3 regions of the Streptomyces sp. NBC_00775 genome follow, and region 1 is predicted to be linked to each of the others. Evidence: riboswitches for the same ligand, from Rfam matches in the RefSeq annotation. Region 1 holds a riboswitch; each other region holds the start of a gene.
What was found. Region 1 has a riboswitch for cyclic di-AMP ahead of OIC96_RS18300 (C40 family peptidase). Riboswitches for the same ligand answer to the same signal wherever they lie in the genome.
Positions count from the first base shown of each region.

Region 2: linked by a shared signal. The riboswitch ahead of OIC96_RS25390 (M23 family metallopeptidase) and the one ahead of OIC96_RS18300 (C40 family peptidase) in region 1 are both predicted to bind cyclic di-AMP.
Region 3: linked by a shared signal. The riboswitch ahead of OIC96_RS05390 (LysM peptidoglycan-binding domain-containing M23 family metallopeptidase) and the one ahead of OIC96_RS18300 (C40 family peptidase) in region 1 are both predicted to bind cyclic di-AMP.

Region 1 covers NZ_CP108938.1:4,124,731-4,134,435, reverse strand. Annotated here, with positions in the region: gene OIC96_RS18305 (tellurite resistance/C4-dicarboxylate transporter family protein) at 1-466, opposite strand, end outside; gene OIC96_RS18300 (C40 family peptidase) at 564-1,709, opposite strand; cyclic di-AMP (ydaO/yuaA leader) riboswitch at 1,718-1,890, opposite strand; gene pcrA (DNA helicase PcrA) at 2,353-4,824, shown strand; gene OIC96_RS18290 (M23 family metallopeptidase) at 4,926-6,518, opposite strand; gene OIC96_RS18285 (lipase family alpha/beta hydrolase) at 6,745-7,605, opposite strand; gene OIC96_RS18280 (cobalamin B12-binding domain-containing protein) at 8,357-8,773, shown strand; gene OIC96_RS18275 (DUF5691 domain-containing protein) at 9,076-9,705, opposite strand, start outside.
Region 2 covers NZ_CP108938.1:5,690,050-5,699,754, forward strand. Annotated here, with positions in the region: gene OIC96_RS25360 (hypothetical protein) at 1-289, shown strand, start outside; gene OIC96_RS25365 (GTP cyclohydrolase II) at 276-902, opposite strand; gene OIC96_RS25370 (MarR family winged helix-turn-helix transcriptional regulator) at 1,066-1,569, opposite strand; gene OIC96_RS25375 (dihydrofolate reductase family protein) at 1,642-2,778, shown strand; tRNA gene OIC96_RS25380 (tRNA-Met) at 3,065-3,138, shown strand; gene OIC96_RS25385 (PP2C family protein-serine/threonine phosphatase) at 3,265-4,476, shown strand; cyclic di-AMP (ydaO/yuaA leader) riboswitch at 4,710-4,867, shown strand; gene OIC96_RS25390 (M23 family metallopeptidase) at 4,879-5,919, shown strand; gene OIC96_RS25395 (aldo/keto reductase) at 6,133-7,077, shown strand; gene OIC96_RS25400 (PrsW family intramembrane metalloprotease) at 7,276-8,613, opposite strand; gene trmB (tRNA (guanosine(46)-N7)-methyltransferase TrmB) at 8,677-9,522, opposite strand.
Region 3 covers NZ_CP108938.1:1,148,070-1,157,774, reverse strand. Annotated here, with positions in the region: gene OIC96_RS05410 (helix-turn-helix domain-containing protein) at 1-620, shown strand, start outside; gene OIC96_RS05405 (DUF6126 family protein) at 653-769, shown strand; gene OIC96_RS05400 (tyrosine-protein phosphatase) at 806-1,603, opposite strand; gene OIC96_RS05395 (alpha-galactosidase) at 1,785-3,854, shown strand; cyclic di-AMP (ydaO/yuaA leader) riboswitch at 4,161-4,313, shown strand; gene OIC96_RS05390 (LysM peptidoglycan-binding domain-containing M23 family metallopeptidase) at 4,318-5,232, shown strand; gene OIC96_RS05385 (exo-rhamnogalacturonan lyase family protein) at 5,527-8,271, shown strand; gene OIC96_RS05380 (GDSL-type esterase/lipase family protein) at 8,268-9,335, shown strand; gene OIC96_RS05375 (rhamnogalacturonan lyase family protein) at 9,340-9,705, shown strand, end outside.

The DNA of each region.
Region 1 (9,705 bases):
CGTCCACGGCCGCGGCGAGCGTGGCGCCCAGCACCGCGAGCCCCTGCGTGGCCACGCACACGAGGAACACGCCTCCCGGCATACGGCGCTTCCAGTGCCGTACGACGCGGAAGAGCAGCACCGGCCAGAGCACGGCCGACAGTGCGAGCAGGGCCTCGGCCGGCCCCTGCCACCCCAGTGCGGACAGCCCCGTACCGAGCACGGTGGTCGCCGCGACGGCGGTGAGCCCGGCCGGTGTGCCCGCCTCCTCCACCCACCGCTCCCGCTCCCGCGCCAGCCGGACGACGAAGTCCGCGGCGAGCGCGAGCCAGCCGGCGGACGCCAGGGCCAGCGCGATACGGGACAGGGTCTCGTAGCCGGTCAGATGCAGCCCGACCGACATGACGCCGGTGGCCATGACGGCGGCACCGGCGGCGGGCGGTCGCTGGGCCCACCAGGTGCGGAGCGGGGAGACGGCTGCTGGCATGGGGCCGATGCTAGGGATCTTCGGGCCGGTTGCCCGCGGGCCACGCGCGCGCGTGGCGGATGACAAGCCTCACGCGCGCGTGCACCGCAAAAACGCCTTACGCCGGACGCACCACGCTGTGGATGATCGAGGTCCCGCCGTAGTAGATCGACTCCTCGCGGACGTACGCACCCGGCTTCGGCGCGTGGATCATCATGCCGTTGCCGATGTAGAGACCCACGTGGCTGACGTCGTCGTAGAAGAAGACCAGGTCACCGGGCTGGGCGTCGGAGAGGGAGACCGTCGTGCCCGCGTTCACCTGGTCGGTCGTGACGCGCGGCAGTGTGACGCCGGCGGCCTTCCAGGCGGCCTGGGTGAGTCCGGAGCAGTCGTACGAGCCCGGGCCCGTCGCGCCCCAGACATACGGCTTGCCGATCTGGGCGCGGGCGAAGGCGATGGCCTTGGCGGCCTTGGTGGCGTACGAGGAGTCCGTGGTGGTCGAGCTCGACGACGACTCCTGCTGGGCCGCCTTCGCAGCCGCCGCCTTCTGCGCGGCCGCCTGCTGCTGTGCCAGCTCGGCCGCCTTGCGGTCGGCCTCCTCCTGCTTCTTCTTCTCGATCGCCGCGAGCCGCGCCTTCTCCTCGGCGGTCAGGTCCGAGAGCAGTTCGCGGGCCGCGGAGAGCTTCTTCTGGACGTCTGCCTTGGACGTCTTGAGCGCGCTCTGCGAGGTGGTCAGCGTCTGCAGGCTCTTGGAGGCCTCCGCGCGCTTCTTCGTCGTGGCGGCCTGCTCCGTGATGTAGTCGTCGACGGCCGCCTTCTGGCGGGTGGTCAGGCGGCTCATCAGCTGGGTCTGGTCGAAGTAGTCCTGCGGGTCGTCGGCGAGCAGGAGGGTCGCGGTGTCGGGGGCGGCGGCCCCGGTGCGGTACTGCGCCGCCGCGAACGAACCCAGCTCCTCGCGCGAGGTGTTGAGCTTCTCGGTGCGCTTGGCGACGTCGTCGAGGAGGCTGTCGACCTTCTTGCGCTGCTTGGAGGTCTTCTCCTTCGCCGCGTTGTACTTCTCGGTGGCCGTCTCGGCCTGGTGGTAAAGGTCGTTGACCTTCTTCTCGACTTCTTCGAGGCTCGGCCTCGGCTCGGCCGAGGGCGCGGCGTTCGCCGTCTGGGAGAGCAGGGCCACCGAGGTGAGCGCCGCCGTCGCCAGGGCGGCGGGGGTCCGTATGCCTGCTACGCGCGTACCCGTAGGACGCGGTGTGCGATGCGACGCCAAGAGAGGCGACTCCTTCCGTCATCCGCCTACCGAGTTAGCTGTCGGGTTCGGGCGGGTGGTTCCGGAAGGTTTGCCCTACGGTCCTTGCCCCACAAGGCAGGTGGACCGATTCACCCCAAGGTCGGTTGGGTCCCCGGCTCCGGCTGCCGCGAGGGCGCGCCGAACTCGGCGGAGGCCGCACGGCCCGGCGATGTTCGCCGGTGCGGGTCGAGCGGCCTGCCCGGCACGCTAGCCAACTCGTGTGGCCCGTGTGAAGGTTGATGTGCGATATGCCCGATACATTTTCGTGACCTTTGCCCTGGGCGTCACCCCGCGCGGTCAATCCGGAATGATCTATGGCGACTTGTCAGGAGTAGTGACGTCCGCCCCGCTCCGGGCGTTAGTTTCCGGTCGGTCACGATCGGATGCCGCGTCGGCTCTCGCGCGACAGCGGGCAGCCGTACGCCGCCGAAGCCGGGCTGCCTGGCAAGGCGGCGACCGTCACCGACCGTCACCGAACGTGACGGAACGGTTCTGGGGGGGGTGGGAGGGTGCCGGCGGCCGGCACCGGAAGATCCTGGGTTCCTGAGCCGCGTCACGACTTCCGGTCGAGTTTTCAGGGTGGCGGCGGGCTGTCAGTGGGGCGGCCTAGACTCGGAGAGCGATGAGCAGCCTCTTTGATGACAGCTTCCTGGCGGACCTCAAGCCCTCACGGGCCCACGAGGAAGAGCCCCCGCCGCCGCCCGAGGACGATCACGTGCCGGAGCCCGTTCCGGACGATCTGTTCGGCGGGAAGTTCGACGTGCCGCCGGACCGGGACGCGTACTACCGCGACGGCGCGCCCCGGCCCGCCGTGGACGCGGCGGCGCTGCTGGACGGGCTGAACGAGAACCAGCGGGCGGCCGTGGCGCACTCCGGCTCCCCGCTGCTCATCGTGGCCGGCGCGGGCTCCGGCAAGACCCGTGTGCTCACGCACCGGATCGCGTATCTGCTGGCCGAGCGCAATGTCCACCCCGGCCAGATCCTCGCGATCACCTTCACCAACAAGGCCGCGGGCGAGATGAAGGAGCGCGTCGAGCACCTCGTCGGCCCGCGCGCGGGTGCGATGTGGGTGATGACCTTCCACAGCGCGTGTGTGCGGATCCTGCGCCGCGAGAGCAAGAAGCTCGGCTTCACCTCCTCGTTCTCGATCTACGACGCCGCCGACAGCAAGCGCCTGATGGCCCTGGTCTGCCGCGACCTGGACCTCGACCCCAAGCGGTTCCCGCCGAAGTCGTTCAGCGCCAAGATCTCGAACCTGAAGAACGAGCTGATCGACGAGGAGGACTTCGCGGGCCAGGCCGCCGACGGCTTCGAGAAGACCCTCGCTCAGGCCTACGCGATGTACCAGTCGCGGCTGCGCGAGGCCAACGCGCTCGACTTCGACGACCTGATCATGACGACGGTCAATCTGCTGCGCGCCTTCCCGGACGTCGCCGAGCACTACCGCCGCCGCTTCCGCCACGTCATGGTCGACGAGTACCAGGACACCAACCACGCGCAGTACGCCCTGGTCAGGGAGCTGGTGGGGCCCGCCGACAGCGACCCCGGCGAGCTGTGCGTCGTGGGCGACGCCGACCAGTCGATCTACGCCTTCCGCGGCGCGACCATCCGCAACATCCTCCAGTTCGAGGAGGACTACTCGGACGCGACGACGATCCTGCTGGAGCAGAACTACCGCTCCACGCAGACGATCCTGTCCGCCGCCAACGCGGTCATCGAGCGCAACGAGTCCCGCCGCCCCAAGAACCTGTGGACCAACGCCGGCGCCGGTTCGAACATCACGGGCTATGTCGCCGACACCGAGCACGACGAGGCACAGTTCGTCGCCGACGAGATAGACCGTCTCACCGACGCGGGCGAGGCCAAGGCGGGCGACGTCGCCGTCTTCTACCGTACGAACGCGCAGTCCCGTGTCTTCGAAGAGATCTTCATCCGCGTCGGCCTGCCCTACAAGGTCGTCGGCGGTGTCCGCTTCTACGAGCGCAAGGAGGTTCGGGACGTCCTCGCGTATCTGCGCGTGCTGTCGAACCCGGAGGACTCCGTCCCGCTGCGCCGCATCCTCAACGTCCCCAAACGCGGCATCGGCGAGCGCGCCGAAGCGATGATCGACGCGCTGTCGCAGCGCGAGAAGATCAGCTTCGCGCAGGCCCTGCGCCGCGTCGACGAGGCGTACGGGATGGCGGCGCGCTCGACGAACGCCGTCAAGCGGTTCAACACGCTCATGGAGGACCTCCGTACGATCGTGGAATCGGGCGCCGGCCCGGCCACCGTGCTGGAGGCGGTCCTCGAACGCACCGGCTATCTCGCCGAGTTGCAGGCCTCGACCGACCCGCAGGACGAGACCCGTATCGAGAACCTCCAGGAACTCGCCGCCGTGGCCCTGGAGTTCGAGCAGGAGTCCGGCGAGGGCGAGGCAGCGGGCGAGGCCGCGGCGCCCGGCGGGCTCTCCGCGTTCCTGGAGCGGGTCGCGCTCGTCGCCGACTCCGACCAGATCCCGGACGAGGAGGACGGCAACGGCGTCATCACCCTGATGACCCTGCACACCGCCAAGGGCCTCGAATTCCCCGTGGTCTTCCTGACCGGCATGGAGGACGGCGTCTTCCCGCACATGCGTGCGCTGGGACAGGCCAAGGAACTGGAGGAGGAGCGGCGCCTGGCGTACGTCGGCATCACGCGCGCGCGGGAACGGCTGTATCTCACCCGGTCGTCCATGCGCAGCGCGTGGGGGCAGCCCTCGTACAACCCGCCGTCACGCTTCCTGGAGGAGATCCCGGAGGCCCACCTGGACTGGAAGCGCACGGGTGCCATGGCTCCCGTGTCGTCGGGTCCGGCCTCGGGCATCGCGGCGTCCCTGTCGTCCTCGCGCTCGCGGTCCGCCGCCTCGGGGGCCTCCGGGTTCGCGACGCGCCGCGGTGCCTCCGAGAAGCCGGTGGTCTCGCTGGCGGTCGGGGACCGCGTCACACACGACCAGTTCGGCCTCGGAACCGTCGTCGGCGTGAAGGGGACGGGCGCGAACGCGGAGGCGACGGTCGACTTCGGGGAGCCGAAGCCGAAGCGGCTGCTGCTGCGGTACGCGCCGGTGGAGAAGCTGTAGGGCGGTAGGCGTGGGCGGGGCCCGGCAGTTGTTACGCCGGGTCCCAGGCGCGGGCGATGACCCCGGTTGTCATGCCGGGGGTTGTCACGTCGCGGGGGTGGTTACGTCGGGTCCAAGCCGTGGCTGCGCAGCCACGGCAGCGGGTCGATCGCCGAGCCGCCGGCCGGGCGGACCTCGAAGTGCAGGTGCGGGCCGGTGGAGTTGCCGGAGTTCCCGGAGAAGGCGATGGGGTCACCGGCCTTGACGGTCGTGCCCGACGCGACCTTGTAGCTGGAGAGGTGGCAGTACCAGGTCTCCGTGCCGTCCTTGGCGGTGACGATCGCCATGTTCCCGTACGCACTGTTCCACTGCGTGCGGACGGTCCCGTCGGTCGCGGACATCACCGTCGTACCGTACGAGACCGGGAAGTCGATGCCCGTGTGCACGGACATCCAGTTGACGCCCGCCTGGCCGAAGTAGGCGCTGAGCCCCTTCTGCGTGACCGGCAGCGCGAACTTCGGCCGCAGCCGCTCCTTGCGGGCGGCTTCCGCCGCCGCCTTCTGCCTCTCGGATTCCTGCTGGGCCTTGAGGTCGATACGTTCCTGCGTCCGGCTGGCCCGGTCGGCGAAGTCGTCGGCGCCCGCGGAGAGACTCTGCAGCTGGGTGTCCAACTTGTTGTTGGCGGCGGACGGTTTCACCGAGGTCGTGTCGGCCGCGCTGGCCGAGGTGTCCTTGCTGTCGCTTCCGCCGATGCTGCCGACGGAGGCCGCGGCGATCCCCGCGACGCCCATCACACAGGCCGAGGGCACGGCGACGGTCAGCAGAGCGGAACGTTTCGCGGGAGTACGGCGACGGGAGCGGGACGCGGACCGCGATGCGGCGCGCTGGGCCGGGATGACCTCTTCCATGTCGTCGAGCAGCGGCGTCTCGTGCTCGTCGCCGGTGTCGTCCGTGTCGGCGGAGGTCTCGAACTCGTCGTCCGCGGCGGCGGGTTGCTCGTACGGGAGCTGCTCGAACGTGGCGGTCGCCTGCTGGTCGAAGGACTCGGGCGCGAGCGGCTCGGCCTGGTGCTCATACGACTCGGCCTGCGGATGCTGCTGTTCGTAGGCGTCGGCCTGCGGGTGCTGGTGCTCGTACGCGTCGGGCTGTGTGTGGTCGTACGACTCGTAAGTGTCGTGGCCGCCGACGGTGTTCCACTGCGTCGCGTCGTACGCGCCCGTCTCCTGAGCCGGCGCGCTCCACTGCTGGGCGTGATCGAGTGGCTGATCGGGCTGGAGCCAGGCGGTCGCGTCCCATTGGCCCGAGGCGTCGGGGCCCGGATGCTGCGCGGGGATGTCGGCGAGCTGCTGGTAACCGGTCGCCCACGTGGTCGTTTCGTAGCTGCCGGTGTCGTACGCGGCCTGGTGCTGCGCGGCGTACGGGTCGTAGTTCAACGTCTGGTGACTGCCGGTGCCCCACTGCGTGGCGTCGTACGAACCCGTGCCGCCGTTCTGGCCCGTCATGTCGCCGAAGAGGGGGTCGGTCGCGAAGCTCGTGGTCGCGTAACTGCCCGTGGCGCCCGCGCCGGTGTCGAAACCGGTGGTGGTGTAGCCGTCGTACGTGGTGAAGTCGCCGTACTGGACTTCCTGCCCGCCGTAAGACGCGTAGAGCGCCGAGGCGGCATCGGAAGCCGGAGCCGGGGGAGTTGCGGTCCCCGACGGGTGACGGTCGTTCACCAACTTCTCTTTCGCCTCGACAACAGGGGCTGGTAGAGCAGTGCGGCTGGCAGAGCAGTGCGGTGACTGTACCCGGCGGTACGCGGGCGGGACAATCTTCGGCAGGTTTCCCTCGCGCAGGAAACGGGCATTCGGCCGTGTTTCGGGGGAGGGCAGGCACGGCTTTGGCCTGGCGTTCGAAGAGTGTTCGAAGCCAAGAGGGTGTTGGGCGGCTGTATGGCGGCTGTTACGCCACTGTCAGGCCGTCGGTCTGGGTGCCGGAGCCGACTCCTGGCTCCTCCATGTCGAGCGCCTGCCGTATCCCTGCCGCCACGGCGGGATGCACGGGCAGGGCGAGATGGCCGACTCCGCTCACGCGTACGTTCTGCGCGAGCAGGTCCGGGTGGTCGACGCAGGCCGTCTCCAGCGGGTCCATCAGATGGTCGAGATCGCTCCAGAAGCTCACGAAGTGCGTACGGCAGCCCGGTGCGGGCTGGCGCAGTTCCTCGATGACCTCGGAACCCGGGCGCATCTGGCGGACGATCGGGTGCGCGTTCATCAACGGGGCGACACGGGTGCCCGAGTGCGGGGTGCCGAGCGTGACGAGGGTGCGTACATGGAGGTCGCCGCCGAGGCACTGCACGTAATAGCGCGCGATCAGTCCGCCGAGGCTGTGCCCGACGATGTCCACCCGGTCGTGACCGGTGCGCTCACATATCTCCTCTATGTGGCGGCCGAGCAGCTCCGCGGCGGTACGGATGTCGCAGGTCAGCGGTGAGTAGTTGAGCGACTCGACGTGCTGCCTGCCGTGCTGGGCGAGGTTGCGGCGCAGCAGGACGAAGACCGAGCGGTTGTCGATGAAGCCGTGCAGCAGGACGACCGGGGGCTTGACCTCGGTGGGCAGCCGGGCGGCGTCGGGCGAGGGGAGGGCGGGGGTGGTGCGGCGCTCCGGGGTGATGCCCGAGGGGTAGAGGAGGAGGTGCCCGGCGAGGATCGCGAGCTCCAGGGCCGTCGCCTTCAGGAGGGTCACCGAGAGTCCGGCCAGTCTGCTCGGAAACAGGAGCTGACAGAGGGGGAGAAGGGGCGACGCCGCCCTGGTGACCTTCATGGCCGACCTCCAGTCGGCACGCGGAGGACCGCTCTGTCCCCCGTGTGCCCTCATGGAAAGCCACGGTGGCGGTGACGGCGGCGGCCGACGGTGCGTGTGCGGCACGTGAGGTGCCGGTTACGCTACGGGGTTGCCCTGCCGGGGGGTGTGAGGGTCGCGATGGATGGCGCGACGGTACGAGGGGCGCGACCGTCGCGGATTCCCGTCGTTCCGTCGTTCCGCAGTTCCAAGTTCCATCGTCCTCGTGCCGGCGTGGCCCCTCGCTGTCGTGCCGTTGCCGTTGTGCCCCACCACCACGGTGTCCCGCTGACGGTGCGGTGGTGCGGCCACCTGGTCGCGGCTCTCCTTGCGCAGGCTCCGGTTGTGGCCCCTGTGCCACAGATCCATGCGGCACGTGTGCCGCAGGATGTGGAGTGTGCGCGGCTAACTTGTCCCAGTGTGTGATTTCCCCCTCGGTCTCCACCGCGAAACTGCCCATTGCGGGATGCTGGCGATAACGTTCGTTCACTTCCCCGGCGGGTTTGGCGCGGGATGCCAGTGCTGGGTGGTGTATCCGGTGTGGTGGGCGGCGAAATATGCGAAATGTGTAGGTTTTCGGTAGTCGGCAATCGGTAGTCGATAGTTAGCGGTTCGTAGTCGCCTTTTAGCGGTCCGTAGTCGGTCGCTAGCGGTCCGTAGCCCGTAGTCAGTAGTCAGCGGCCATGTGTCGGTAGTCGGTACAGGTTGATGTAGTCCGTTCATGGAGGCAGTGATGGGTGTGGCAACCGGTCCGATCCGCGTGGTGGTGGCCAAGCCGGGGCTCGATGGCCACGATCGGGGGGCCAAGGTGATCGCGCGGGCGTTGCGCGACGCCGGTATGGAGGTCATCTACACCGGCCTCCATCAGACCCCCGAGCAGATCGTCGACACCGCGATCCAGGAGGACGCCGACGCGATCGGTCTCTCGATCCTCTCCGGCGCCCACAACACGCTCTTCGCGGCCGTCATCGAGCTCCTCAAGGAGCGCGACGCGGAGGACATCAAGGTCTTCGGCGGCGGCATCATCCCTGAGGCGGACATCGCGCCCCTCAAGGAGAAGGGCGTCGCGGAGATCTTCACGCCCGGGGCGACGACTGTGTCGATCGTGGACTGGGTACGGGCGAATGTCAGGCAGCCCGCAGGCGCGTAGCGCCTCCGGCGGGGGCGCGGGTGACTCTTTCGCTCCCGCCGCTCCTACCCGCCCCGTCCCTGAGTTGTGTGTCGTCCGCGGGCGGGTGGGGGCTGGGCGCGCAGTTCCCCGCGCCCCTAAAAGAACCCGGGGCCGGCCGGGGCGACGGGGCGCAGCCCCGAGCCTTCAGGGGCGCGGGGAACTGCGCGCCCAGCCCCCACCCACCCGCAGCCAAACGAACAACCCCCACCCACCCCCACGGGGTCGAAGGGGCGGAGCCCCTGGCGATGGGACGGGTAGGGGCGGCGGGGGCGAAAACCGCCTCATGGCCCCGCGAGCTCTGATGCCATGGTCGCGCGCAAACGCAGTGTGGTGACAAGGCGCTGGAAGGCCTCGGCCCAGTAGCTGCCGGCTCCCGGCGCGGTGTTCTCCGACTCGTCGGGCACAGAGGTCAGCCCATCGAGCCGCACAGCCTCCCCCGGATCGAGACACCGCTCGGCCAACCCCATCACCCCACTGAAGCTCCACGGATAACTCCCGGCATCCCGCGCGATATCGAGCGCGTCGACCACGGCCCGCCCCAAAGGCCCCGCCCAGGGAACCGCACACACCCCGAGCAGCTGAAACGCCTCGGACAACCCATGCGTCCCGATGAACCCCGCCACCCACTCGGCCCGCTCCCCGGCCCCCAACGTGGCCAGCAGCTTCGACCGTTCCGCAAGGGACACCGCCCCCGGCCCGCCGGCCTCCGGCGCGGAGGGTGCCCCGAGGAGCGCCCTGGACCACCCGGGATCACGCTGCCGCACCGCCGCCCGGCACCACGCGGCATGCAACTCGCCCTGCCAGTCGTCCGCCACGGGCAATGCCACGATCTCCTCCGGCGTACGGCCCCCGAACCGACCCGGCCACGTCCCGAGCGGCGCCGCTTCGACCAACTGGCCCAGCCACCAGGA
Region 2 (9,705 bases), 1.6 Mb from region 1:
GCCCGGACCGTGGTTCGTGCGGAGCCTGGACGACGACCACGCCATGAATCTCGTGGCGGTCAGCACGGTCGAGGACACCGGGCGGGGTGAGCGGTGGCCGGCGTTCGACCACGGTGAGATCGTCGCGGCGACGCTGGTGCAGCAGCCGCGTTACGTCGACTGCGCGGACGAACGCTGGGACGAGAACGCGGCGTTCATCGCGATGGCGAGGGACGCCGTGCCCCGGCTGGTGGCGGAGGCCAGGCGGCTTCGGCGGATGGCCGGTGAGGAGGGTGTCAGCCCGCCGTGAGCTCCGGCAGGGGCAGGGTGTGCTGGGTCTGGAGGACCTTGGCGCGCAGGTAGCGGACGTTGTGGGCCGTGGTGAAGACGCCCGTCGGGACGCGGTGGGAGACCGTGATGCCGAGGTCGCGCAGCTGGTCGGCCTTGTCGGGGTTGTTGGAGAGCAGGTCCAGGGAGTCGATGCCGAGGGCCTGGAGCATCTGCGCGGCGGCCGTGTAGTCGCGGCCGTCCTCGGGCAGGCCGAGGGCGGCGTTGGCGGCGTAGGTGTCGAGGCCCTGGTCCTGGAGGGCGTACGCGTCGAGCTTGTTGTAGAGGCCGATGCCGCGGCCCTCCTGGCGGAGGTACAGCAGTACGCCGCCCCGCTCCGCGATCTGCTCCACCGCCTCGCGCAGCTGCGGGCCGCAGTCGCAGCGGGCCGAGCCGAAGACATCGCCGGTCAGGCACTCGGAGTGCAGTCGCACCAGCGGGTTCGCGGCGGGCTTGCCGAGGACGACGGCGAGGTGTTCCTTCTCGTCGGCCAGGCCGTGGAAGGTGACGAGGTCCGCGTCGACCGAGTAGCCGTCGCCGAAACGCAGGGGCACAGTGACGCGGGTGCGCACCGTGGCGGTGGGGAAATCGCGCATGTTGTCTCTCCGGTCCAGCGGGTGTGGTGCCAGGTGTGGTGCTGGGTGTGGGGTAGTGCTTCAGATTTGAAGCACTACCTCGGGGAGAGACAGTACACGGTGCTTTAAAGTTCAAGCAACGCTTTTTGGTCGATCCCGTGTCGCACGGCTCGTGACGCCGGCCTCAGGAGGAACGTCGCCGCCACGGCAGATCTTCCCCGCAGGCCCCGGGATTCTCGCCCTGGATGCCCCGCGTGATGCTCGCGGAGATCTCCTCCAGCTGTCCGACCTGCTCCGGGGTCAGATGGTCGAAGAGCGCCGCCCGGACCTGCTCCACATGGCCGGGCGCCGCCCGCTCCAGGACGGCCATGCCCTCGTCCGTGAGCACCGCGACCTGGCCGCGCTTGTCGCTGGGGCAGCCCTCCCGGCGTACCAGGCCGTCGTTCGCCAGCCGGGTCACGCCGTACGTCAGCCGGCTGCGGGTGATCTTCAGGGTCTCGGCGAGGTCGGTCATCCGCAGCCGCCGGTCCGGTGCCTCGGAGAGCATGGCCAGGATGGAGTAGTAAAGGTGCGGCATGCCGGTCTCCGCCTGGAGCTGCCGGTCGATCGTGTCCTCCAGGAGCGAGGAGGCGGCGATGAACGAGCGCCAGGCGCGTTGTTCGGCGGGCGAGAGCCAGCGGGTCGTCATGCCGCCAGTCTAGGTACTGTTTAAAAGTTGAACCACTAGGAGCCGAGAGCTCGGAGCTGGAGGGTGCGTCCCATGCCCCACCCCTACGTCCTGTTGTCCGCCGCCGTCTCCCTCGACGGCTTCCTGGACGACACCGGCCCCGAGCGGCTGCTGCTCTCGGGCGCCGCCGACTTCGACCGGGTCGACGAGGTACGGGCGTCCAGCGACGCGATCCTGGTCGGCGCGGGCACGCTCCGCTCGGACAATCCGCGGCTGCTGGTCAACTCGGCCGAGCGGCGCGCGGCGCGGATCGCCTCCGGGCGGCCCGAGTACCCGCTGAAGGTCACCGTCAGCGGGTCCGGCGACCTCGACCCGGCGGCGCAGTTCTGGCACACGGGCGGCGAGAAGGTCGTCTATACGACGGACGAGGGCGCGGGGAAGGCCTCCGGTCTCCTGCACGGCCTCGGCGTCGAGGTGGTGTCGACCGGGCCCGAGCTCGACTGGCGCGTCCTCCTCGAACACCTTCATGACGTACGAGGTGTACGGCGCCTCATGGTCGAAGGGGGCGGGCGGGTGCACACCCAGCTGATGCGGGAGGGGCTCGCCGACGAGCTGCAGCTCGCCGTCGCACCGCTGTTCGTGGGGGACGTGGACGCGCCGCGGCTGTTCGGGCCCGGGGCGTATCCCCCCGGGCGGATGCGGCTGGTGGAAACACGGCCCGTCGGGGACGTCGTCCTCATCCGGTACGTTCCCACGGCGCCCGGTGTCGGGGGGCTCGCCTCCGCCGCGGACCGGCAGTGGCTGGGGCTCGCGTGTGAGCTGGCGGAGTTGTGTCCGCCCTCGGAGACCGCGTTCAGTGTGGGGGCGGTGGTCGTGGCCGCGGACGGGACCGAGCTGGCCCGGGGCCACTCCCGTGAGGGTGACGATTCCGTGGTCCACGCCGAGGAGGCGGCGCTCGCCAAGATCGACCCCGCCGACCCGCGTCTCGGCTCCGCCACGGTGTACAGCAGCCTGGAGCCCTGCGCCCGCCGCGCTTCCCGGCCCGCGCCGTGCGCCCGCCTGATTCTCGACGCGGGGGTACGGCGGGTTGTCACCGCCTGGCGCGAGCCCGACACGTTCGTTGCCGGCGCCGACGGTAACGCGCTGCTGGCGGCCGAGGGTGCCGACGTCGTCGTACTCCCGGAGTACGAGCAACGCGCGACCGCCCCCAACCGCCACCTCTTGGGCTAGCCCCGTTTCTCGCCCCCGCCGCCCCTACCCGTCCCATCCTCCAGGGGCTCTGCCCCTTCGACCCCGTTCGGTTGTGCGTCGGGTGCGGGTGGGTGGGGGCTGGGCCAAAAGATTGCGCAGTTCCCCGCGCCCCTAAAAGGGGCGCGGGGAACTGCGCAATCTTTTAGGGGGGTCTGGGGGCGCAGCCCCCAGGGATGGGACGGGTAGGGGCGGCGGGGGCGAGAAACCGCTGCTGGGAAACGTGTGTGCTGAGGGTCCCGCGGATGGCGTACACTGGTTTCAACGACGCGGGGTGGAGCAGCTCGGTAGCTCGCTGGGCTCATAACCCAGAGGTCGCAGGTTCAAATCCTGTCCCCGCTACTGAAGGCCAAGGGCCGGAACTCGGATTCACGAGTTCCGGCCCTTGGTGTATGAGGACCCGCGTCCCGCGTCCCGCGTCCCACATCCCCCGGTCGGGCCACACCGCTCGCCCCCGCCCCCCACTCCATGAACCCTGAACGAGTGGGGCAGCAAGCGGACGGCCAGCGGACCGACAGCCCCGTACCCGTACCCGTATCCGATGCCGTCCCGGGAGCCACCCCCGTCCCGACGGACCCGTCCCGCCGCAGGATCTCGTACGCACGGGCCTTCGTCCGGACACTCCCCGCACTGCTCATCGCCGTCGGAGCCGTCTACGACTACGTCACCCCGTCGGACTTCACCGCGGCCCCCCTCTTCACCGCCGCCCCCCTCGTGGCCGCGCCTCTGTACTCACTGCTGGGCACCGTCCTCACCGGCATCCTCACCCTCGCCGCCGTCCTCGCGGTCCACCTCAAGCTCGACATCGTCCTGAACGTCGACTCGGTCACCGAAGCGGCCACCGTGGCCACGGCCGCCGTCCTGGCCGTGCTCATCAACATCCTCGTCCGCCGCAGCGACGAACGGCTCGCCTCGGTCCGGGAGATCGCCGAGTCCGTGCAGCGCGCGGTGCTGCCGGAGCCCGAGGAGCGGATCGGCGGCCTGGAGGTCGCGGCGCGGTACGAGGCGGCGCAGGCGGACGCGTTCATCGGCGGCGACCTGTACGCGGTGCAGGACTCCCCGCACGGCGTACGGCTGGTGGTGGGCGACGTACGCGGGAAGGGGATGGGCGCGGTGGCCGCCGTAGCGGTGGTGATCGGGGCGTTCCGGGAGGCGGCCGAGCAGGAGGCGACGCTGGAGGCGGTCGCCTGCCGTCTTGAGCGGGCGCTGGCCCGCGAGGGGACCCGGCGGGACGGCCTGGACGTCTTCGAGGGGTTCACGACGGCCGTACTCGCGGAGATCCCGCACGACGCGGACGTCGTACGGATCGTCAACCGCGGCCATCCCCCGCCGCTGCTCCTGCACGCGGACGGCACGCTCGTCGCGCTCGCCGCCGAGGATCCCGCGCTGCCGCTCGGCATGGGCGAGTTGGGCACCTGGCCCGACCGGGCGACGGCGGCCGTATTCCCGAGGGGAGCCACGCTGCTCCTCCACACCGATGGCCTGTCCGAGTCCCGCGACAAGCGCGGGGAGTTCTACGATCCCGCCCCGCGTCTCGTCGGCCGCGCCTTCCCCGGGCCCGACGCCCTGCTGACCGCCCTCGCCGAGGAGGTCCGCCGGCACACGGGCGGCGCCCTGACGGACGACATGGCGCTGCTCGCCGTACGGCGTCCGGGGGAGGCGGCCGAGGGGCTTTCTTGATCGTTGTCACGAGGGGTGATCGGGCAGTGCCCCTCCGCATAACAACTGACACACCGTCAACTGAATCGACGTTTATGGAACGTGGCCAACTCGCCCGGTTTACGCCGGTGGTGACCCCAAAGTCCTGGCCAAAAGCGTTAACGATCAGTCCGAACAGCTTGGAATCCGGTACCCGGGTCTATTAACGTTCGATAACGCAGCGCGGTCGTCCCAGCCGTCACAAGAGATGGCTCCGTGCGCACGCGCCGAATCCCGCAAGGGAACCGGGGAACCACCAACTTGGGGTGAATCGAGCGTATTCCGTCGTGGGAACACGACAGGTATACGCGCGTAGGAGACCTTCCTGCTCCGAACCCGTCAGCTAACCCGGTAGGCGAGAAGGAAGGAAAGGAGTGCGCCCACGTGGCGTCCAACCGGCCTGCCCAGCCAACCTCGTTCGCGCCGAACGACACACAGCCCTTCGGCTACGCCTACGGCAACGACGAGGGGCCTTGGGAGGAGTGGAACCCCACTGAGGATTCCGTCCGTCCCGTTCGCGGCCGGCACCGCGTCAGCAAGCAGCGCGGTGGGGGACTCGCCCGCAGCTCCACGGTTCTCGGCGTCGGCGTCATAGCCGCCGTGGGCGCGGGTGGCATGGCCACCGCGGCGCCCGGCAAGCCGCCGGTGTCGATCTCGCTGCCCGACCTGTCGTCGGTCACCGACTCGGCCAAGGCCCTGATATCCGACGGCGATTCCGCTACGCCCAAGGGCTCTTCCACCCCGCTCACCAGCGCCGGCCTGACCAGCGCCGACACCGCGCAGGGCAGCACCGACGCGGGTGAGGCGCTGCGCGCCCGCATCATCCAGCAGGCCGAGTCGCAGCAGGACCAGGTCGACAGCGCGGCCCAGCAGGCCGCCGAGGCCGCCGCCGCGAAGCAGGCCGTCGCGCTCGCCGCCAAGCAGCAGGACGACGCCGAGGCCAAGGCCGCCGCCGCCAAGAAGAAGGCGGACGAGGAAGCCAAGCAGGCCGCCGAGGCCAAGCGTCTCGCCGAGCTCGCCAAGAGCTACTCGCTGCCCACCTCCTCGTACACGCTGACCGGGCGCTTCGGCGACGCCGGCTCCATGTGGTCCTCCGGCTACCACACCGGCCTCGACTTCGCCGCGCCCACCGGCACGCTGATCAAGGCGATCCACAGCGGCACCGTCACCGAGGCGGGCTGGGCGGGCGCGTACGGCTACCGCACGATCCTCACCCTCGACGACGGTACGGAGCTGTGGTTCTGCCACCAGTCGTCGATCAGCGTCAGCGTGGGGCAGAAGGTCGCCACGGGTGACGTCATCGGGCGCGTGGGCGCGACGGGCAATGTCACCGGGCCGCACCTGCACCTGGAGGTCCACCTCAACGGCGCCGCCACCGCGGTCGACCCGATGGCGTGGCTGCGCAGCAAGGGCCTCAACCCCTGAGATCGGCTTCTCCGGACCCTGAGACCGGCTTCGCCACCACTGAGGCCGGCTTCTCCAACACCTGAGATCGGCTTCTCCACCACCTGAGGCCGGCGTAGTTCTCTCCTGATTCCCGGCGGTCCTGACGACAACCCCCCGACGTCAGGGCTGCCGGTCCGGTCCGATCCGGTCTGTGCGGAATACAGCCATCCGGTGCGGGCGTTGAAGCTGATCATGACTTCTCTCCGCAAGCTTGGCTCGTCCGACCTCGAGGTCTTCCCGCTCTCTCTCGGCGGCAACGTCTTCGGCTGGACCGCCGACGAGGCGCAGTCCTTCGCCGTGCTCGACGCGTACGCGGCCGCCGGCGGCAACTTCGTGGACACCGCCGACTCGTACTCGTCGTGGGCCGAGGGCAACAAGGGCGGCGAGTCCGAGACCATCATCGGCAAGTGGCTCAAGGCGCGCGGGAACCGCTCCGACGTCGTGGTCGCCACCAAGGTCAGCCAGCACCCCGAGTTCCCGGGGCTGTCCGGCGCCAACATCAAGGCCGCGGCCGAGGCGTCCCTGCGCCGCCTGGACACCGACCACATCGACCTCTACTACACGCACTTCGACCAGCCGGAGGTGCCGGTCGAGGAGATCATCGGTGCGCTCGACGAACTCGTGAAGGCCGGCAAGGTGCGCCACATCGCCGCCTCCAACATCTCGCCCGAGCGGCTCCAGGAGTCCGTGGAGTTCTCCGACCGCGAGGGCCTCGCGCGGTACGTCGCCCTCCAGCCGCACTACAACCTCGTCTCGCGCGACACCTACGAGGGCCCGCTCCAGGAGGTCGCCTCCCGCACCGGCCTCGCCGCCGTCCCGTACTTCGCGCTCGCCTCCGGCTTCCTCACCGGCAAGTACCGCCCGGGCGCGACGGTCGACTCGCCTCGCTCCGCGGGCGCGGGCCGTCACCTCGACTCCGAGCGTGGTGTCCGGGTCCTGACAGCCCTCGACGAGGTCGCCCAGGCCCACGAGGTCCCGGTGGCCACGGTCGCCCTGGCGTGGCTGGCCGCTCAGCCGACGGTCGCGGCGCCGATCGCTTCGGCTCGGACGGTGGAGCAGCTGCCGGCGCTGCTGGGGGTGGCGGACCTGGTCCTGACGGACGGCGACCTCGGGAAGCTGACGGAGGCCTCGGCGTAACCCCCGGCTTTTCCATCCCTGGGGGCTGCGCCCCCAGACCCCCGCTTAAAAGATTGCGCAGTTCCCCGCGCCCCTTTTAGGGGCGCGGGGAACTGCGCGAGTAACCCCCACCGGCCCGCAGACGAAACACAACCCCCGGCGTCGAAGGGGCGCAGCCCCTGGGGGATGGGACGGGCAGGGGCGGCGGGGGCGAGAACCCTACGAGCGGTAGGGGTTGTACGCGGGATACGGGGTCGCAGGTCCGTAGGGCTGGGTGTAGGGCTGGCCGTAGGTGTACGCGTAGCCGTGTACGGGCCACGGCGGGGGCACCGGGACCACCGGAGCCGTCGCCCGGGCCGCGTACGCCAGGGCCGGCCGGGCGATGTCCCGGCGGCGCCACAGCTCGTCCAGCAACTCGCGCTCCCGTACGACGAAGTCGGCCCCCGCACGCCCCCGGCGCCCCCGATGACGGAGAAACGCCAACGAGGTCGCGTACGCCTCGTACTCCGCGACCGAGCGCCCCGCGGCCTTCCCGAAGTGATGTCCCGCCCACTCACGGGCGAGCCGCCGCGCCCGCATCGACCCCAGTACGTACGGCTCCGGCGCGGTCAGCCACCCGGCGAGGGCATACGCGGGCAGTTCCGCGCGCACGGTGCGCAGCTCCCGCTGCCGTGACCAGATGGCCAGCCAGGTCAGCAGCCCGAACGCGGGCACCATGAACGCGGCGTACACCGCGAAGAACCCGTACTCCCCGAAGCTCGACGAGCTGTTCCAGGCGGAGTGCATGCCCATGGCGAGCAGCAGCCCGCCCAGCGGCAGCAGTACGCGGCGCAGATGCCGGCGTTCGGCGGACATGGCCGCGATGCCGAAGCCGATGCCGGTCAGCACGGTGAACAGCGGGTGCGCGAAGGGCGACATCACCACGCGGACGAAGAAGGTCGCGGCGGTCACGGACGCGAGCCCGCGCTCGCCGCTGAGCTGGTCGGTGCCGAAGGCGGTGCCGAGGTAGAGGATGTTCTCGGTGAACGCGAAGCCGGTGGCGGTGACCCCGGCTATGACGACACCGTCGACGATGCCGGTGAAGTCCCGTCTGCGGAAGAGGAAGACCAGCAGCACGGCGGCGGCCTTCGCGGACTCCTCGACGATCGGCGCTATGACGGTCGCGCCGAGGGTGTCGGCGCTGGACGGGTCGGCGGTCGCCGTCGCTATCCATCTGGTCGCGAAGCTGTTGGCGACGATCGCTATCAGCGCGGCCGCGCAGGCGCCCCAGGCGAAGGCGAAGAGCAGGTTCCGCCAGGGCCCGGGCTCGACCCGGTCCAGCCACCGGAAGGCGGCGACGAGCAGCGGCACGGGGAACACGGCGAGGCCGAGGCCCACCAGAAAGCCCTCGGTGCCGGTCTGTTCGCGGACGAGGGCCAGGATCACGAGCCCCGATATCGCGAGCAGCGCTATCAGCGCGCCGTAGCGCACCGGCTTCCGCTGCCACCAGCGCGCGTGCCGCAGCGCACCGCCGGCGGGACCGCTGGGGTGCGTCGAGTACGGGGGACAGGTGGCCACGGCATTGACCCTAACGAGACAGGGGCGCAGCCCGCGACGGTGCCTGGTGCCGTGCGCGGGGCTTCAGACGCCGCTGGACTGCTGGTCCTGGTGGTGTACGAGGTGCTGTACGCGCCGGAACAGGAGGTCGTTCACCACATGACCCTTGTCCAGTCCCTGGCCCTCGAAACGGGTCAGCGGCCGGAACTCGGGACGTGGCGCGTAACCGCCGTCGGGCTGGGTGTTCTCGAAGTCCGGGTGCGCACTCAGCACTTCGAGCATCTGTTCGGCGTACGGCTCCCAGTCGGTCGCGCAGTGCACGAGGGCGCCCGGTCTGAGGCGGGTCGCGACGAGGCTGAGGAACTCCGGCTGGATCAGCCGCCGCTTGTGGTGCCGCTTCTTGGGCCAGGGGTCGGGGAAGTACACGCGCAGACCGTTCAGGGACTCCGGCGGGAGCATCTTCGTGAGCAGGATGATCGCGTCGCCGTTGCCGACCCGGATGTTGGACAGTCCGTTCCGGTCGGCGAGATTCAGCAGGTTGCCCTGCCCCGGGGTGTGCACGTCCACCGCGAGGATTCCGGTCTCCGGGTCCTCGGCCGCCATCTGCGCGGTGGCCTCGCCCATGCCGAAGCCGATCTCCAGCACGACGGGGAGGTCGGACCCGAACAGTTCCGCGAGATCGATCGTCCGCTGCCCGTCGATGTCCAGACCCCACTTGGGCCACAGCCGCTGCAACGCATCCGCCTGCCCGGCCGTCACCCGGCTCCGCCGCGGCTGGAAACTCCGGATCCGCCGATCGAAGTGCGACCCCGCGGGGTCGGCCTTCGGCCCGTCCGGGAAACGGGGCTCGCCCTTGGCGCGGGCGTGGTGCGGGGAGCCTTCGGTGGTGGCCGGTGCGGGCTCTTCGGGGGAGTTAAGGGAGTCAGACACAGTGGGGTCGATTTTACGGGGCGGGGAGGGGTGGGACGGGGGGTGCAGGCCCCAAGGGTTTCTCGCCCCCGCCGCCCCTACCCGTCCCATCCCCAGGGGCTCCGCCCCTTCGGCCCCGTGGGTTGTGTGTCGGGTGCGGGTGGGTGGGGGCTGGTGCAAAAGATTGCGCAGTTCCCCGCGCCC
Region 3 (9,705 bases), 3.0 Mb from region 1:
GGGCGGTCGAAGAGCCGTCCGTCGAGCTTCCCGCCGTCGCACCACAACTGCGTGAGCTGCGCCGCCGCGCCTCCCTGACCCTGGAGGCCGCCTCCCGTGCCGCCGGGCTCTCGCCCGCCCACCTCTCCCGTCTGGAGACCGGGCAGCGCCAGCCGTCGTTGCCCATGCTGCTCGCGCTGGCCCGTATCTACGGTACGACGGTCTCCGAACTGCTGGGTGAGACGGTCGCCGACCGGGACGCGATCGTGCGCGCCGCCGACATGGACCCGACCCCCGCGGGCGGCTGGACCTACTGGCAGGCGGGCGCGCCCGGTCGCGGCATGCAGGCGCTGCGCGTACACGTTCCCTACGGCTCGCAGGGCGACATCGTGCGCGTCCACCCCGGCGAGGAGTGGCTGTACGTCCTCCAGGGGCGGCTGCGGCTGCGCCTCGGGGACACCGCGCACCAGCTCGCGCCGGGCGACAGCGCGCACTTCGACTCACTCACCCCGCACCGCATCGCCGCCGCCGATCGCGGCGGTGCGGAGCTCCTGTTCGTCCACACCCTGCTGCAGAGCCCCACCGCCGCGCTGTGCCTCGGCCCGGCGACGGGGCACCCGACCTCGGGAGAGACGTCATGACCGAACCCACGGAACCTGGCACGCGACGGTCCATGGAGGAGCGGTTCCCCCGCTCCCTCTGGGTGCGACTGATCATCTACATCGCTGTCGGCCACCTCTTCGCGGCCTTCATCTTCCTGCTGTTCACGCTGGGCGCGCACAACCAGTAGATCCCTCTCGGGCAGTGGATCCCCTTCGGAGCCGGCTCAGTCCAGCAGCCGCTCGCGCAGCCGTTCCCGCAGCTCCGGGGTGATCCGCAGCGCCCGCTCCAGGTAGGGGTCGACCCCGCCCCAGGTCTCCTCGATCGTCTCGAAGGCCGCCGTCAGGTACTCGGCGCGCGCGTCGAACAGCGGGCTCAGCAGCTCCATGACCTCGGGGGAGTACGCGGAGGCGGAGCTGCCGTTGCGATGCACCTTGTAGCGGCGGTGCTTCGCGTTCGACTCCAGGTAGTCGGCCACGATCGCGTCGCGCTCGACGCCGACGGCGAGGAGCGTCACGGCTATCGACAGGCCCGCGCGGTCCTTGCCCGCCGCACAGTGCATCAGCGCCGGCACGCTGTCCTCGGCCATCGCGTGCAGCACCTGGGAGTGCTCGGCCGTGCGCTCCTTGATGATCGTGCGGTACGAGGTGATCATGCGGTTCGCGGCCTTGCCGTCCGCGAGGATCGAGCGGAGCTGGTCGATCTCGCCGTCGCGGACCATCTTCCAGAACTCGGAGCCGTCGGCCGGGTCGGTCAGCGGAAGATTCATGTTCCGCACGCCCGGCAGCTCGACGTCCGGGCCTTCCAGCTTCTGGTCGGAGGCATTGCGGAAGTCGAAGATCGTGTGCAGGCCCAGGGAGGAGAGGAACGCGGCGTCCTCCTCGGTGGCGTGCGCCAGGTGGCCGCTGCGGAACAGCTGCCCGTGCTTCACCCGCCGACCGTCCGTGGTGGGCAGGCCGCCCACGTCCCGGAAGTTGCGCACTCCTGCCAGCTCGGGCTCGGTCGACGGGACCTGCTGCGTCACTGGGGCTCCTCCCCTTCGGCCGTCGGCGCTGCTCGGCGTTGCCTGCCGACGGAGGTTGCGCTCTCGACGATACGACATGGGTTCCTGGGGCAATGAGTTGTCCACAGGCGTTGCCTCCAGGGCGCCGAGCCCATGATGATGTTGGGGCCTGATCGCACCTGTTCGAATCTGTGGGGGACTGATGATCGAGGTCGGCACGGACGGTCGTACCTGGCTTCTTTCGGGGCCGACGAGCAGCTACGCGCTACGGCTCACCGACCTCGACGAGCTGCTGCATCTGCACTGGGGCCCACGGATCGCGCTCGCCGACGCCGAGGCATTCGCCGCCCTGCCCGCGCCGCAGTACTGGCCCTTCGAGTCCCCGCTCGACGGGCGCGAGGAATACCCGGTCGAGGGCGGCCCCCGCTTCGTCCGCCCCGCCCTCTCCGTGCGGACGGACGAGCGGCGCGGCACCGAGTGGCGCTTCGAGGAGCACGAGGCGGACGGCGACGAGCTGCGGCTGCGCTTCTCGGACGCCGGGCTCGGCATCACCCTGCACTACCGGATGCGCGGCGATGTCGTCGAACGCTGGGTGACCCTCGCCAACCAGGGCCCCGCCCTGGAGCTGCTGCGCGCCGACTCCGCGACCTGGACACTGCCCGAGCGCGACGGCTGGCGGCTGTCCCAGCTGCACGGGCGCTGGGCTGCCGAGTCCCGGCTCGTGCGTTCCCCCCTCACCTACGGTGAGAAGGTCATCGGCAGCCGGCGCGGACACACCGGTCACCAGCACCTGCCCTGGGTCGCCCTCGACAGCGAGGCGACCGAGGAGAGCGGCGAGGTGTACGGGTGCGCGCTCGGCTGGTCCGGCTCGTGGCGGATCGCCGTGGCCCAGCTCCCCGACGCGCGCGTACAGATCTCCGGCGGCGCAGGGTACGACGATTCCGGGCTGCTGCGACTGGAGCCGGGGGAGTCGTTCACCACCCCCGTCTTCGCCGGACTGTGGAGCGACGGCGGCTTCGGCGGGGCGAGCCGGGCCTGGCACGCGTACCAGCGCGCGTACGTCATCCCGGACGCGGACCAGGACCGGCCGGTGCTGTTCAACTCCTGGGAGGCCACCACCTTCGACATCTCCGAGGACCAGCAGGGGGTGCTGGCGCGGCGGGCCGCCGCGATGGGCGTCGAGCTCTTCGTGGTCGACGACGGCTGGTTCGGGACGCGGACCAGCGACCGGGCCGGGCTCGGCGACTGGACCCCCAACCCGGACCGCTTTCCGGCGGGGCTCAAGCCGCTCGGCGACTACGTGCACGCGCTCGGGATGCAGTTCGGCATCTGGGTCGAGCCGGAGATGGTCAATCCGGACAGCGAGCTGTACCGCGCCCACCCGGACTGGGTGCAGTTCCAGCCGGGGCGAACCAGGACGGAGTACCGCAATCAGCTCGTACTGAACCTCGCCCGCCCGGACGTCCAGGAGTACCTGTGGGGGCAGCTCGACGGCCTGCTCTCCAGTGCGCCGATCGACTATGTGAAGTGGGACTTCAACCGTTGCTTCACGGACGCCGGCTGGCCCGGCGAGCGCTACCCGCAGAAGCTGTGGGTCGAGCACGTGGAGGCCCTGTACGCCCTTCTCGACCGGTTGCGGGCCGCGCACCCCAAGGTCGCCTTCGAGTCGTGCTCGGGCGGTGGCGGCCGCATCGACCTCGGCGTCATGGCGCGTACGGACCAGGTGTGGACCTCCGACAACACCGACCCGCTCGACCGGCTCGCCATCCAGCACGGCTTCGGTCAGATCCACCCGGCCCGGATCATGGCCGCCTGGGTCACGGACAGCCCGAACACGCAGCTCAATGGGCGGGTCAGCTCGCTGCGCTTCCGCTTTGTGAGCGCCATGGCCGGGGTGCTCGGCGTCGGCGGAGACCTGGCCGAGTGGAGCGAGGAGGAGCTCGCCGAGGCGCGGGACTGGGTGGATCTCTACAAGGAGATCCGGCCCGTCGTCCAGCGCGGCGACCTCTACCGGCTGCGGCCCCCGGAGGGCGGGCTGAGTGCGGTGCAGTACGTCCACGGCGACGAGACCGTCGTCCTCGCCTGGCTCCAGGCCCAGCGGTACGGCGAGCCGGTCGCCCCGCTGCGGCTGCGCGGGCTCGACCCGACACAAGCGTATGAGTGCCGCGAAACGGGCGAAGTGCACCGAGGTGCGGTGCTGCTGCATCACGGGGTGCGGACGGGGCTGCGCGGGGATCTCGATGCGGCAGTTATCCGGCTGCGTCGCATGTGACTGTTCTGTCCGAATTAGGGGCTTCATTCCAACTGGCCCTGGAATAAAGCATCGTGGGCCGAGGTGCGTGAGCAGCGTCATATTCGTGACGATGTGTTGCGACCCCTATTTCGCAACATGCCCGAATTCCCGGGCGGGTTGCGGGGCCGGAAAGATCGTCGATCCACGGAGGGTGACCGGAATTCCGGCGTGGATCAAGAAGGGCGGACGCGCAGAAAAGGCACATGGTTGTCGCCGCGCTCTCATCTCGCCTACGTTCGGCCCCAATCCGGACGGACGCCCAATCCTGCCGCCGCCCGGAACCCGCACACTCACCCGCACACGGCAGGAGCGGGGGACCCACAGGTTCCGTGCCTGTTCCGGTCTCCGGAACGGCTAGGGGTACAGCCGCGCACCAGCGCGGCCGGGCATCTCCAGTCCGCACCCGACAGCTCACCCCGCAGGCGCCGGAGAGGAACTCGTCATGCCCGCGAAGGGTAAGCACCGCCGTCCCAAGTCCCAGCGTTTCACCCGCTCGATCGCCGTGGCCGGAACCGGCGGCGCCGCGCTCGCGCTGCCTCTGATGGGGGCCACCGGCGCCCATGCCGCGACCCCGACGGCCACCGTCGCGAAGGCCGCCGAGAAGGCCGCGGAAAAGACCGCCACCGCCGCTCCCGCGGCCGCCAAGAAGGCGGCCGGGACGAAGACCTACGCGGTGAAGGCCGGCGACTGGCTCTCGAAGATCGCCGACGAGCAGAACGTGAGCGGCGGCTGGAAGAAGCTCTACTCCGACAACCGCTCGGCCGTCGGCAGCGACCCGTCGCTGATCCACCCCGGTCTGAAGCTGACGATCGGCAAGAAGGCCGCGTCCGGCAGCGTCACCCGGTCGTCCGCCAAGACGACGCCTTCGTCCACCAAGTCGACGACGTCGGCCGCGGACACCGCCACGGCCACCACGGCCGCCAACACCGCCTCCACCAGCAGCAGTTCCGGCTACACCCTGCCGGTCGAGGGCGCCACCGTCGGCACCGGCTACAAGGTGGCGGGCAGCATGTGGTCCAGCGGCTACCACACCGGCGTGGACTTCGTGGTCCCGACCGGCACCACGATCAAGGCCATCGCCGCGGGCACCGTCGTCTCGGCCGGCTGGGGCGGCGCGTACGGCAACCAGGTCGTCATCCAGCACGCCGACGGCCAGTACTCCCAGTACGCCCACATGTCCGCGCTCTCCGTCTCGGCGGGCCAGACGGTGACCGCGGGCCAGCAGATCGGCCTCTCCGGCGCGACCGGCAACGTCACCGGACCGCACCTGCACTTCGAGATCCGCACCACCCCGAACTACGGCTCGGACGTGGACCCGGTCGCGTACCTGCGCTCGCACGGTGTCGCCGTCGGCTGACGCCTTCCCCCTGCCGCCCCCCAAGGCGGACCACGTGCCTCCAGGGCGCGACACCCTGCCCCCCACGGCAGACTCCGTGCCCCCCAAGGCACGACCCCTGCTCCCCACAGCAGGACTCCCTGCTCCCCAAGGCAGGACAGCAGCCAAAGGCCGGACCCCACGATCCCCGGGGTTCGGCCTTTGGTCTTTCGTGAGCGATTCATGATCGGCACATTGCGGTCCTGTGGCATGCCTGCACGAGGTATCGACAGGCGTGCGACAGTGGCCCCACAGTGATCTCCGCAAGCGCTTTCTATGCCTTCGGAGGTCCCCGTGCCCGGCGTCTACCGACGCACCGTCATCAAGGGCGCCGCAGCCGCGGCCGCCACCGCTCCGTTCTCCTGGGCGCTCTCCCGAAGCGCCGCCGCCGCGCCGCCGGCCGGGGGCGACACCGCACTGCGCTGGCTGGAGGGCACGGCGCCCGACACCCACGCGGGCACCGTCTGGGGCGTGCCCTGGTCCCGCGGCACCCACCAGCCCGGCCAGACGTTCCGGCTGGCCACCGCCTCCGGCGACGAGGTGCCCGTGCAGAGCTGGGTCACCGGCCACTGGCCCGACGGCTCGGTGAAGTGGACCGCGCACGCCATCGCGCCGGGCGCGCCCAAGGCCGAGACGTACACACTCTCCGCGGGTACCCCGGCCGCTCCCTCGCAGCAGCTGAGAGTCACCCGCTCCGGCGGCCGGATCGAGGTGTCGACCGGTGTCATCACGGTGGCCTTCGGCGCGAAGGGCTCCGACACCGTCGTACGCAGTGTCCGACGCGGCGCGGCCGAGATCGCCCGGGACGGACGGCTGGTCGCCCTGCGCCAGGGTTCGCTGCGCGACGGCGTCGCGACGGAGGACTTCACGGGCCGGATCGAGAGGGCCGAGGTCGAGCAGGACGGGCCGGTCCGCGCCGTCATCCGGGTCGAGGGCAGGCACCGGCACGGCGGCCGGGGCTGGCTGCCCTTCGTGCTGCGCTTCTCCTTCCACGCCGGCGCCGAGTCCTTCCGGCTGGTGCACTCCTTCGTCTGGGACGGCGAGCAGGAGCCGGGCAAGGCGGACGGCGACTTCCTGCGAGGCCTCGGTGTCCGCTTCTCCGTGCCGCTGAGCGATCAGCCGTACGACCGCCACATCCGCCTCGCAGACTCCGGCGGGGGTCTCTTCAGCGAGGCGGTCCAGGGCGTCACAGGACTGCGCAGGGATCCCGGCGAGGCGGTGCGCACCGCGCAGATCGCCGGCGAGAAGCTGCCCGACACCTCGACCTGGGACACCCGCGTGTCGAGCCGCCTCGCGTACATCCCGCGGTGGGGCGACTTCACGCTCACCCAGCCGACGGCCGACGGCTATGTGATCCGCAAGCGCACCAAGGACGGACACGGCTGGATCCAGGCCGCGGCCGGACGGCGGGCCGGTGGCTTCGGCCATGTCGGTGGCCCGAGCGGCGGACTCTCCTTCGGGCTGCGGGACTTCTGGCAACGGCACCCCACGCAGCTCGACATCAGGGGCGCCGCCACGGACACGGCCGAGGTCACCCTCTGGCTCTACTCGCCCGAGGCACAACCGCTCGACCTGCGCTTCTACCACGACGGCCTCGGCCAGGACACATACGAGAAGCAGGCCGAGGGCCTGGAGATCACATACGAGGACTACGAGCCGGGCTTCGGGACCCCGTACGGGATCGCCCGGACCAGTGAACTGACCTTCTGGGCCCACGAGTCGACCCCGAGCGCGGCGGATCTCGCGGCGCAGGCCGCCGCCGTCGCCACCCCGCCGCTGCTCACCGCCACCCCCGAACGCCTGCACTCCGCGGGGATCTTCGGCGACTGGGCGCCGGTCGACCGCTCGAACGCGGCCCGCGAGGTCATCGAGGACCACCTCGACGACCTCTTCGCCTACTACCGCGACCAGCGCGAGGACCGCCGCTGGTACGGCTTCCTCGACTACGGCGACGTGCAGCACACCTACGACAACGACCGGCACGTCTGGCGCTACGACGTCGGCGGTTTCGCCTGGGACAACTCCGAGCTGGGCACCGACCTGTGGCTCTGGTACCACTTCCTGCGCACCGGCTCCGCCGAGGTGTTCCGCTTCGCGGAGGCCATGACGCGGCACACCGGTGAGGTCGACGTGTACCACCTGGGGAAGCGGGCCGGGCTCGGCACCCGGCACGGGGTGCAGCACTACGCGGACAGTGCCAAGCAGGTCCGTATCTCCACGGCCGCCAACCGCCGCTTCTACTACTTCCTCACGGGCGACGAGCGCACCGGCGACCTGCTGCGCGAACTCGTCGACGTGGAGCTGACGTTCCTGGAGGTCGACCCGCAGCGCAAGGTCCGTAACGACGGCTACGCGCCCGGCGACCGGCACGCCCTGTCCGTCGGATTCGGCACCGACTGGGGCGGGTTGTCGGCGGCCTGGCTCACCGAGTGGGAGCGACGCGGCCCGCACGCGGACAAGGCCCGTACGAAACTGGTGAACTCCCTGCGGACGATCGCCGCCCAGCCCAACGGCTTCTTCACCGGCACCGGTCTTCTCGACGCCGACACCGGCGAGTTCGCGGTCACGACGGACAAGGCGGTGAACGTCTCGCATCTGTCCGCCGTCTTCGGACTCGTCGAGACCAACAGCGAGATCGTGTCGCTGCTCGGCGACGACGAGCCCGAATTCGCCGCCGCCTGGCTGGACTACGCGCAGTACTACAACGCCACGAACGCCGAGAAGACCGCGCTGACCGGCTCGACCTGGAAGTCCGCGCTGCCCGCCGCGCACTCCCGGATCACGGCCTACGCGGCACGGCACAAGGACGATCCGACGCTCGCCAAGCGCGCGTGGAACGAGTTCTACACCGGCACCGACACGTACTTCCCGTCCAACGACTGGTCGCGCGTGACCATCAGGACCCCGGCCGTGCTCCGTACCACCGAGGAGATTCCCTGGATCTCCACCAACTCCTCGGCGCAGTGGGCCCTCGCGGCGATCCAGAACCTGGCGCTCATCGGCGATCGGATCCCGTCATGAGTCGTACGTTCCTGATCGGGGCGGTGACGGCCGGTGTGCTGTGCGCGCTGACTCCTGCGGTGTCCGCATCGCCCGTCTCTGTGTCTGGCACGTCGAACGTCGTACGCCCCGATGACCGGCGTCTTGCCTACGAAGGGCACTGGGGGAGGACGGCGACGTCCGCGACGACCGTCAACTCCGGCTCGCGGCTGCGCTTACGCTTCACCGGCGGCACCCTGCACGCCCTCTTCGACGTCTCGTCGATCACCGTGCCGGCACAGATCTATGTGTCGGTGGACGGTGGGCCGAAGCGGCTGTACGCCGTCGACCGGGACGACCTCGACATCGCCCTGCCGGGCCGGGGGACGCACACCGCCGAGATCTCCGTGAAGGACGTCTCCTCGCGGGCCAACCGCTGGACTCCGCCTCTGGAGACCGGAGTCGTCCTCACCGGATTGCGGCTGGACGAGGGCGCGCGCCTGCTTCCCCAACACGCCCTGCCAGGGCCCCGGTTGGCCTTCTACGGCGACTCCATCACCCAAGGCGTCATGGCGCTGTGCGAGGTGAACACCTCCGACTGCGCCGACGGCACGGCCGCCTATCCGACCCTGGTCGCCGACGATCTGCACGCCTCCCTCACCCAGGTCGGCTTCGGCAGACAGGGCGTCCTCCGGACCGGCAACGGGGGAGTCCCGGCCGCCGGGGACGCGTACGGCTGGAACTACGCGGATTCCAGGGCGGATTCGGACCGCCGCGCCGATGTGATCGTCGTGAACCAGGGGACGAACGACGCGGCGTACGGCACGGAGGAGTTCCGGGCCGCCTATCGGGCGTACCTGGACCGGCTGCGGTCGGCCGCCCCGCACGCCCGCATCCTCGCGCTGCGCCCCTTCGGCGGTGAGCACGCCGACGACATCGCCGCCGTCGTCCGTGAACTCGCCGACCCGCACGCCGAGTTCGTCGACACCACGGGCTGGATCTCCCCGGAGGACGGGGACTTCAACGGGACCGTCCACCCGAATGCCCAGGGTCACCGCAAGGTGGCCGACCGGCTCGCTTCACTGATCAAGAGCAAGGAGCACTGACATCGTGAGACCTCGAAGACTCGGAGCGATCGCCGCCGTCACGCTGCTGGCCGGCCTCGTCGCCACCCCGTCTCAGGGTGCCGAGGCCTCCACGCGCCGCGTCGTGGAGAACCTGGACCGCGGCCTGGTCGCCGTCCCCTCGGGCCAAGGCACCTTCCTGAGCTGGCGGTTGCTCGGCACGGAGTACGCCCGCTACGGGAACGCCATCGCGTTCAACGTCTACAAGGGCGGCCGACGGCTCAACCACGAACCGGTCACCAAGTCGACCACCTACCAGGACAACAGCCCCGGCACGGGCACGTACACCGTGCGCGCCGTCGTCAACGGTCATGAGCAGAAACCGAGTTCAGCGGCGCTCGGCTTCGCCGAG